DNA from 2 places in the Mailhella massiliensis genome. Region 1 is predicted to be linked to the other one. Evidence: riboswitches for the same ligand, from Rfam matches in the RefSeq annotation. Region 1 holds a riboswitch; the other holds the start of a gene.
What was found. Region 1 has a riboswitch for molybdenum cofactor ahead of CZ345_RS08375 (molybdopterin-binding protein). Riboswitches for the same ligand answer to the same signal wherever they lie in the genome.
Positions count from the first base shown of each region.

Region 2: it holds a riboswitch for molybdenum cofactor, as region 1 does, so the genes downstream of both, CZ345_RS04215 (substrate-binding domain-containing protein) here and CZ345_RS08375 (molybdopterin-binding protein) in region 1, are expected to answer to the same signal.

Region 1 covers NZ_LT706951.1:588,131-593,009, reverse strand. Annotated here, with positions in the region: gene CZ345_RS08380 (molybdopterin-dependent aldehyde oxidoreductase) at 1-1,553, opposite strand, end outside; gene CZ345_RS08375 (molybdopterin-binding protein) at 1,633-2,649, opposite strand; molybdenum cofactor riboswitch at 2,741-2,885, opposite strand; gene CZ345_RS08370 (histidine phosphatase family protein) at 3,304-3,891, opposite strand; gene modA (molybdate ABC transporter substrate-binding protein) at 4,333-4,879, shown strand, end outside.
Region 2 covers NZ_LT706943.1:124,000-128,878, reverse strand. Annotated here, with positions in the region: gene phnK (phosphonate C-P lyase system protein PhnK) at 1-344, shown strand, start outside; gene phnL (phosphonate C-P lyase system protein PhnL) at 350-1,105, shown strand; gene CZ345_RS04225 (alpha-D-ribose 1-methylphosphonate 5-triphosphate diphosphatase) at 1,134-2,282, shown strand; gene phnN (phosphonate metabolism protein/1,5-bisphosphokinase (PRPP-forming) PhnN) at 2,282-2,845, shown strand; molybdenum cofactor riboswitch at 3,107-3,253, shown strand; gene CZ345_RS04215 (substrate-binding domain-containing protein) at 3,341-4,078, shown strand; gene CZ345_RS04210 (ABC transporter permease) at 4,162-4,879, shown strand, end outside.

The DNA of each region.
Region 1 (4,879 bases):
ATGTTCGGGATGCTGTAGCCCGCGCCGATGAACTGGGCTCCGCGCAGGGTCAGCAGGTCGCCGAATTCGGAATAGGGGCCGTGGTCGCACGTCCAGTCCGTTTCCATGGCCTTGAGCTTGCCGGTCTTCTTGTCGGCGGCCATGCGCACGGTGGTCCAGAAGGGCGAACGCTTGCCGGTGTACTGCTGCTGCTGTTCATAGTTGTAGCGCAGGTGACAGGGACGGCCGGTGGCCATGACGGCCACGCCGATGAGCGCTTCCATGGTGGGGCTGAACTTGTAGCCGAAGGTGCCGCCGGTGGTGTTCTGCACCAGAACGAGATCCTTGGGGAATTCCAGCCCGAGGCCGGGGGCGATCATGAGGGCGTGCAGGTGCAGGCCCACGGACTTGGAGTGAATGACCACCTGACCCTTGTCGTTGATGTAGCCGTAGCCCACGTCGGGTTCGATGTTGAGGTGAGGCTGACGCTGCGTGTAGAAGCTGTCTTCCACCACCACGTTTTCGGGATCGGCAAAGTAGGGAGCGGTATCTTCGCCCTTTTCGATGTGGGGTTCATAGTAGATGTTGGGAGTGCCGGGGTGGATTTCGATGGCGTCCGGAGCCATGGCCGAAGGAGCGTCCATGTATTCGGGCAGAAGTTCCAGATCGAATTTCACCTTTTCCGCAGCGGCGCGGGCATGGCATTCGGTGTCGGCGCAGACGATGGCCAGCGCGTCGCCGTACTGGAAGATCTTGGTGTCGTTGAGGATGGGACGGTCCCAGCCGTCGCCCTTGTTGTCCGGGAAGGTGATGAGGCCGGTGATGCGGTTCTTGCCCTTCACGTCCTTATGGGTGAGCACGCGGAAGACGCCGGGCATCTTTTCCGCTTCGGAAGTATCGATGCCCTTGATGATGGCGTGGGAAACCTTGGCCTGGGCGAGAGCCAGGTGCAGGGTGTTCGAGGGCATGTGGACGGTGGCGTCCGCACCGAATTCGGCGGTGCCCGTCACCTTGGCCACGGCGCTGGGGCGCGGCTTGGTGGAACCCAGGTGATGACCTTCCGCGGGTTCCTTGTAGCGGATCTCCTCGATGTCCTTTTCTCCGCGCATGACGGCCGCGGCGTCCATGACGGCGTTGATGATCGGGATGTAGCCCGTGCAGCGGCAGACGTTGCGGTTCTTCTGGAACCAGTCGCGCACTTCATCTCTGGTGGGGGAGAGATTCTGCTGCAGAAGCGCGTAGGCCGCGACGATGAAGCCGGGCGTGCAGAAACCGCACTGGGCCGCGCCGTGGAATATCCATGCTTCCTGCAGAGGATGCAGATGATCGGGGGTGCCGATGCCTTCCAGCGTGATGATGGTGGCGTCGTCGGGCACGCGCTTCATCTTCAGCACGCAGGTGCGGGTCAGCTTGCCGTCGAGAATGACGCTGCAGGCGCCGCAGTGACCCTTTTCGCAGCCCAGCTTCACGCTGGTAAGCTGCAGCTGGTCGCGCAGGACGTTGGCAAGCGAATCTTCCGCATTGACAAGCACCTGGCGGCGGACGCCGTTGACAAGAAGGGATTTGATGAACATGGGCAGCTCCTTTTAAGAGGAATCCAGAGAAGGGGCGGACGCGTCGGCTTCCGTCCGAATTCGGGCCGATGCGGGAGGATCAGTTCTTGCCGAAGGCGCAGGCCGGATAACGGCATTCGGCGCAGCCGGAGCAGAAACCGCCGTGGCCGAGGGCCACGATATCCTCCCGGGTGACGGGGACTCCCGCCAGAATGCGCGGCACCACAAGGTCGAAGATGCTCGCCCTGTAGTACATCACGCAGCCGGGAAGCCCCAGTACCGGAATATGGTTGATGTGGGAAAGCAGGAACATGGCCCCCGGGAAGGTGGGCGCTCCGTAGGTGATCACCTCGCCGCCTGCGGCGCGGATGGCGGAGGGGGTGCGGTCGTCCGGGTCCACGGACATGCCGCCCGTGCAGACCACCATGTCCGCCCCCTGTTCGATGAAGCGCCGGATGGCGCCCGCCGTCATTTCCACGGAGTCGTCGGAAAAGGCCTGTCCCAGAATGCTGCTTCCCAGACCTTCAAATTTCTTTTTCAGCACGGGGCCGAAGGCGTCCTTGATGCGCCCGGTGTAGACCTCGTTGCCCGTGGTGACTATGCCCACCCTGAACGGCCGGAAGGGCAGAACCTCAAGAACGGGTGAGGTGACCAGCTCTTCCATGTGCTGAATCTTCTCTTCTTCGATGAGCAGGGGAATGACGCGCGTGCCGCCCACGGCCTGGCCCTTCCGCACCTCCTGCATGGTGTGCAGCGTGGCGAGGACTATTTCGTCGCAGGAGTTGACCGCGCAGAGAGAAGGCACGTCCACGCGAAGCAGACCGTGCACGGTGGAAAGGAAGTTGATGCGGCCTTCCCTGATGTCGGAAAAGGCGATGTTCCGGCCCGCCACGGCGTTGCCGATGCGCGTTGCGGCCTCGTTCTCGTGAAGCTGACCGGGGAGGGGAGTGTAGACATAGAGATGTTCCTTCCCCACGCTGAGAAGGACGGGAATGTCTTCTTCCCTGACGATGTGCCCCTTGCGGAACACGGGACCCTTCCTTCCGCCGGGTTCGATGCGGGTGATGTCGTGGCAGAGCACCGTACCGACGGCCCGGGAAACGGGAATGGTCTGCATGGAAATTCTGGACATAAAAAACGCTCACAGATGAAAAGACACATACCGGAGCGGAAATACCGGCCCGGATGCAGGCAGGCCCGCTTCGGGAGTACTTTCGCACAGGTTTTCTTTCCATGCCGGAGCATTTAATGGAGGCGGAGCCGTTTCCCGCGCCACCCTGTGAACCATGAAGGTTCAGGTCAGCCCGCATGGCATACGCTTTAGCAGGGCCTGACTCGAAAACTTTCTTTAACCATATTGAAATAGATTTTTTTCGTCAAGATATACGGAGAAAATTAATGGTACTTTTTTGGAAGTGTGAAAAAACGGTTTGAAATTTAAATCACAATGCCGTTTCATTTCATATTTGCCGTTAAATAAAGATATATTTTACTTTTGTAATGAAAAAATATAAGAGAAATGTCTTTTTATTGTAAAACTGCGTTGGCTTTCCGATGCAATGAAAGACGAAAATGAAAGACGGAAGAGTTTTTATTTTGAAATGCGGCATGTCGGAAGGTGGAGGGGATGTCTTTCTGCGGATGCAGAGGAGGTGGGACGCCTGCGCTGCGTTCGGCAATATCGAAATGACAGACACGGAAGAGGGAGCAGAAGGGAGGCGGCGATTCTGTTGCAGACGGTAAAACGCTCCGACATGCAGGCGTCGCAGGTTCAGACGCCGAGGCGGGCGATGTCTTCGGAGGAACAGAAAAGCGCGGTACAGGCAGCATAGGGCTGGGGCAGGGAGAAGAAGTCCTTCATGTCGAGGGCGAGGTAACGCATGAGAATGAGCCTGTTGACCCCCGCATGGGCCACCAGCAGAACCGAAGCCTCGGGCGGAAGGGCAAGGAGGCGGCGTTTCAGCACGGGAAGCACGCGGCGGGCCAGCATGGCGAAGGATTCTCCGCCGGAAGGAACGTAGTTCCAGAAGTCCCTGCCTCTGGCCTCGAGCGCGCCGGGAAAGCGGGCCTCCACCTCCTGACGGGTAAGTCCTTCCCAGTTTCCCAGGCGGATTTCCCGGAATGCAGGAACTGCGGAAACGGAGAGAGGGCGTTCGTGGACGATGAGCGCCGCCGTTTCCCGGCAGCGCGGCAGATCGGAACACCAGACTTCCCGGAAGGGAACGGAGGAAAGTTCCTTTCTCCAGAACAGGGCCTGCTTCCGGCCTTCCTCGCTGAGAGGAATGTCGCGCTGACCGATGAAGCGGCGTTCGGGATTGGGGAGAAGCGTACCGTGACGGAGAAGAAAGAGCGTGGGCATGGTTTTCTCGTTCTCGCGCGCAGGCCCTGACGGCCCGGGTTCTGTGAAAGGTGGCTTTTTGTCGTCATCCTATAAAAACGGAAAAAAGGGAAGGAAAAGGTACGTCGTATATCCTCTCCGGGGAGAGAACTCTCTGCATTTTTGCAGCAGAACGGGGAAAGCGGCGGAAACGGGCGTGCGTCCGTGTGATGCGTGCAATGTTTTTTTTCTTCTTCGGCGCGCCGTGTATGCCGCGTATGAAGAAAAAAAGAAGGTGCATCGATTCTTGAAGGCGGGACAGGAATGGAAAAAGTCACGATTTTAAAAAAATAGGATATGACCGCAAAAAATAACGCCCTGATATTGCACACGTTTTTATTTTTCGGAAAAAATTGTGAAACGGATTGAAAAAATAAACAAATCTTGTATGTTAGAAGAAACTTTTGAAATGAGGAGGAACTCATGAAAAAACTTGGATTCGCGGCGCTGTTTCTTGCCTTCTGCCTGAACGCCCCCTCGGCCATGGGCGCGGAGCTTACCGTTTCCGCCGCAGCCAGCCTTTCGGAATCCTTCACCCAGATTTCCCAGGAATTCACCAGGGAGACGGGGACGAAGGTCAACCTGAATTTCGCCTCTTCCAACAATCTGCTCCGTCAGATGGAGCAGGGCGCGCCTGTGGACGTGTTTGCTTCCGCCGATCAGGAAACCATGGATTCCGCCGCGAAGAAGAACCTTGTGGACCCCGCCACCCGCAAGGACTTTGCGCTGAACGACCTTGTGCTCATCACCCCCGCCAAGAGCACGCTTGCCGGGCCTGAAGCGCTTTCCGGCGCGGAGGTGAAGCATATCGCCATCGGTCAGCCCGAAAGCGTGCCCGCAGGACGTTATGCCCGCGAGGCCCTTACCAGCGCCGGAACCTGGGAAGCGTTGCAGAGCAAGTTTGTTTTCGGCAACAATGTGCGTCAGGTGCTGAGCTATATTCAGCGCGGTGAAGCCGATGCCGGTTTCG
Region 2 (4,879 bases), on a different contig from region 1:
TCGACGACGTTCCCGCCCGCTACTCCGGCGGGATGCAGCAGCGCCTGCAGATAGCCCGCAACCTCGTGACCGGCCCGAGGCTCGTCTTCATGGACGAACCCACCGGCGGGCTGGACGTTTCCGTTCAGGCCCGGCTGCTGGATCTTCTGCGCAGGCTCGTGCGCGACATGGATCTGGCCGTGGTTCTCGTCACCCACGATCTGGCCGTGGCCCGGCTGCTTTCCCACAGACTCATGGTCATGTACCACGGCGAAGTCGTGGAACAGGGGCTCGCCGATCAGGTGCTCGACGACCCGCACCATCCCTACACCCAGCTTCTGGTTTCCTCCATCCTCCAAGGATGAGCATGATGAATACGACAAGCAATACTCTTTCCGCTTCCGCCAAGGAGACGGCCGCGCACGACGTCCTTCCGGTCATCGAAGTCCGCAATCTGTGCAAGGAATTCATCCTGCATCAGCAGGGCGGCACGCGCATCGAGGCGCTCAGAAACGTGAGCTTTCATGTGAACGCCGGGGAATGCGTGGCCCTGTACGGTCCTTCCGGTTCGGGCAAGTCCACCATGCTCAAGGCCCTGTACGGCAATTATCTGCCTTCCTCGGGCAGCATTCTCGTGCGCTGCCGCGACGGGGAAACGGACATAGCCTCCGCCTCTCCCCGGCAGGTAAGCCGCCTGCGCCGCGAATGCATAAGCTATGTCAGCCAGTTTCTCCGCGTCATTCCCCGCGTTTCCACCCTCGACCTTGTGGCGGAACCCCTGCTTGCCGCAGGCTGCGGGGAAGAAAAGGCCCTGCGCCGGGCGCGCGACCTGCTGCGGCGGCTGAACCTTCCCGAACGACTCTGGGATCTCGCGCCCGCCACCTTCTCCGGCGGCGAACAGCAGCGGGTGAACATTGCAAGGGGCTTCTGCCGCCCCACGCCCATCCTTCTGCTCGACGAACCCACCGCCTCCCTCGACGCCATGAACCGGAAAGTCGTCGTCGAACTCATCCATGAAGCGTGCGAACGCGGCTGCGCCGTGGTGGGCATCTTCCACGACGACGACACGCGGCGCGCCGTGGCCCACCGCTCGGTGATCATGAGCCGCCCCGGCGAAAACGACTGAGCTTCCCTTCCGAAAAAGGATTATCCTCATGAAAGAACAGCTTTTCTACAACTGCAACGTCGTTACGGAACACGACGTCATCAGCGGTCATGTCCTTGTCCGCGACGGCCGCATCGCCGCCGTGGAAGAGGGAACCCCCTTTCTCTCCCGCCGGGAAGACGCCGTGGACATGGAAGGCGACTACCTTCTCCCCGGCCTTGTGGAACTTCATACCGACAACCTGGAAAAGCATATCCTGCCCCGCCCCAAGGTAGTCTGGCCTCAGCCGGAATCGGCCTTCTTCGCCCATGATGCGCAGATCGTGGCCTCGGGCATCACGACGGTATTTGACGCGCTTTCCGTGGGCGAATATCATGACAAGGGCCGTATCGCCATGCTCGGCGAGGCCGTGGAAGCGCTCAACCACTGCCGCGAAAGCGGACAGCTGCGCGCGGAACATCTGCTGCATCTGCGCTGTGAGGTCGCGGACCCGCGGATGCAGGAGCTGTTCTTCCCCCTTTCCGACAATCCCGGCCTGCACCTGGTTTCCCTCATGGACCACACCCCCGGTCAGCGTCAGTGGCGCAATACCGAAAGCTACCGCACCTACTACAGCAACACCGTATCGTGGACGGACGACGAGTTTAAAAAAATGGTGGACGAACTCAGGGCACGGCGGGATTCCTGCGCGGACGGCAACGCGGCCTCGGTCATGGCCTTCTGCCGCGAACGCCACCTGCCCATGGCCAGCCACGACGACACGCTGGTGGAACATGTGAACGAAGCTCTTGCCAACGGCATACGCATCAGCGAATTCCCCACCACGGAGGAAGCCGCCCGCCACGCCGCGGAAAACGGCATGACGGTTCTCATGGGCGCGCCCAACATCGTGCGCGGCGGTTCTCATTCCGGGAACGTCTCGGCGGAAACCGTCGCACGGGAAGGGTATCTCGGCGCGCTCTCCTCGGACTATGTGCCCATCAGCCTCATCAGCGCGGTCTTCGCCCTGCATGAGCGCGGCGTCATGCCTCTGCCGGAAGCCGTGAGCCTGGTCTCCTCCCACCCCGCCGAAGCCGTGGGCCTCGACGACAGGGGGTGCATAGCCGAAGGGCTGCGTGCCGACCTTGTGCGCGTGCACACCATGGAAGGAGTGCCCGTAGTGCGCAACGTATGGCGCGAAGGGGCAAGGGTGTTCTGATGCGCGGCAGGCTCGTCTATGTCATGGGGCCTTCCGGCGCGGGAAAGGACTCGCTGCTCGACGCGCTGCGCCAGACGTTCTGCGGCCTGCCCGTGGCCTTTCCGAGGCGTTACATCACAAGGCCCGCCGCCGCAGGCGGAGAACGTCACATTCCCGTCAGCCCGGAATATTTCAAAAGTCTTGAAGAACAGGGATACTTTTCCCTGCACTGGGCCAGCCACGGCTACCTGTACGGCATAGCGGCAAGCACGGATACGGCGCTTGCCTGCGGCGTTTCCCTCATCGTCAACGGTTCCCGCGCGGCCTTTCCCCAGGCCCTGCGCCGTTACCCCGATCTTCTGCCCGTGCTCGTCACCGTGCCCGCCGCCGTCCTGCGCGAAAGACTCGTGAAACGCGGCAGGGAATCCGGCGAGGCGCTGGAGGAGAGGCTCAGGGCCGCCTTCATGCCCATTCCCGGAGAGGATTCCGCTTCGGACTGGATACGCCTCGACAACTCCGGCCCGCTGGAACAGAACGCCCGGGAGCTTACGGAAAAACTCAGCGGAATCCTCGGCCTGCGCTGAACCCGCATTGCTCCTTTCTCCCCCTCAGGGCCTTTCTCTGCGCTCTGAAAAGCCGCCCCGCGAAAACGCATTCCGCTGCGCCGCACAGGGCGGCCTTGTTTTTTAACCCGTGCCTTCCGTCTTCTCTTCCCGTCCGCCGGCGCCTGAAGGAGCGCTTTCCGAAACCAGGCTGAATCCCCGGTCTTTTCTCCCTCCGTCATGCGCGACAAGCAGGCTGTTTTTCTCCACCCGCTTGACAAGGAAATCATGCTTGTTCTATTTCAAAAGATAAGTTTTCGAGTCGGTCCGGCTACAGCAAAACGCCATGCCCCTCCGACCTGAGTTTCTGCTCACAGGGTGGGCGCTGGAAACGGCCCCGCCTCCCTGAATGCCCCTCCGGGCATGGAAAGAAAACGCTGCCTTGAACCATGCCCGCATCATGCCGGTATTCTGGTTCCGTTGTTTTCGTCTGTGAGCAACACCGGAATCGCGCATGTGCGCGGCGTGGAGAATCCCATGAAAAGATTTCCCCTCTTCCTTTGTGTTGCAGCGGCCCTGGCTTTCATGATTCCTTCTTCCGCTCTGGCGGAAAAGGCCCTGCATGTGTACTGCGGCGCGGGCATGACCAGACCCTTCGGCGAAATAGCCGCCGCCTTCACCCAAAAGACGCAGGTCCCGATGGAAGTGACCTACGCCAACGCCGGTCAGATACAGTCGCAGATCAATACCGCGCAGGAAGGCGACTTCTTCATCGCCGGTGCGGCGGAAGAACTCCGGCCCGTGAAAAAATATGTGGCCGCAACGCGCGATCTCGTAAAGCACATTCCCGTGCTGGCCGTAGCCAAAGGCAACCCCAAAAAGATTTCCGGCATCCGTGATCTGGGCAGAAGCGATCTTCGCGTGGTGCTCGGCGACGCCAAGGCCACGCCCATAGGCAAGATTGCGGACAAGGCCCTTGCCGACGCAGGCCTCACGGGCAAGGTCAACGTGGTGAGCCGCGGCGTGACCGCGCCCTCCATCTTCAATGCGCTGAACGTGGGCGAATGCGACGCCGTCATCGTGTGGAAGGAAAACGTGACGGCCGCCATGGACATTCTCGCCGATCCCGCCATGGACGCCTATGTGAAGACCATTCCCGCCGCCACGCTCTCCGTTTCCACCAATCCCGAAGGGCAGAAGCTCTTTCTGGATTTCCTTTCTTCCGGCGAGGCAAAGGCCATCTGGGAAAAGCACGGCTATGTGGTGCTGAACTGACATACGGGGCGCCCAGCGCGCCCTTCTCCCCCTCATTTTCCGTCCGCAATGCCCGGGCATGATGCGGACGCCCCGGTCGCGCCATGAAACGGAATCTGTCTTTCTTCGACGGCGCAAGCCTGTGCGTCGCCTTCGTCACGGTGATTTTCCTCACCGCCTCGCTGTGCACCATCATCATAGGAGGCCTGCCCTTTCTGCCCGGGGCGCTCCGTTCGCAGGAAGTGCTCTTCTCCATCCGGCTGAGCCTCGTCACCTCCACCATTTCCACCCTGCTGTGCTTCGCGGTGGGCATTCCCTGCGCCTACGCGCTGGCCCGATGCCGTATGCCGCTGCGCAACCTCTGCCGCCTGGTGCTGGAACTGCCCCTTTCCCTGCCCTATCTGGTGCTCGGTCTGTGCCTGCTCATGATGTTTTCCTCCGAGGCGGGAAGACTTCTCAAGACGTTCGGCATACGGGTCATCTTCGAACCTGCGGGCATCGTCATGGCTCAGTGGATCGTCAACATTCCCTTCGTGATACGGCTCATGCGCACGGCGCTTGAGGAAATGGACGGCAGGCTGGAATTCATCGCCGGCACGCTGGGAGCTTCCCGCTGGCAGAGGTTCTGCACCATCACGCTGCCTCTGTGCCGCAATTCCATACTCATGGCGGCCATCCTTACATGGTCTCGCGCCATAGGGGAATTCGGGGCCACGCTCATGCTCGTGGGCGTCACGCGCATGAAAACGGAAACCCTGCCCGCAAGCATCTACCTCAACATCAGTACCGGCGATAACGGCATGGCCATGGCCGCAGCCATCA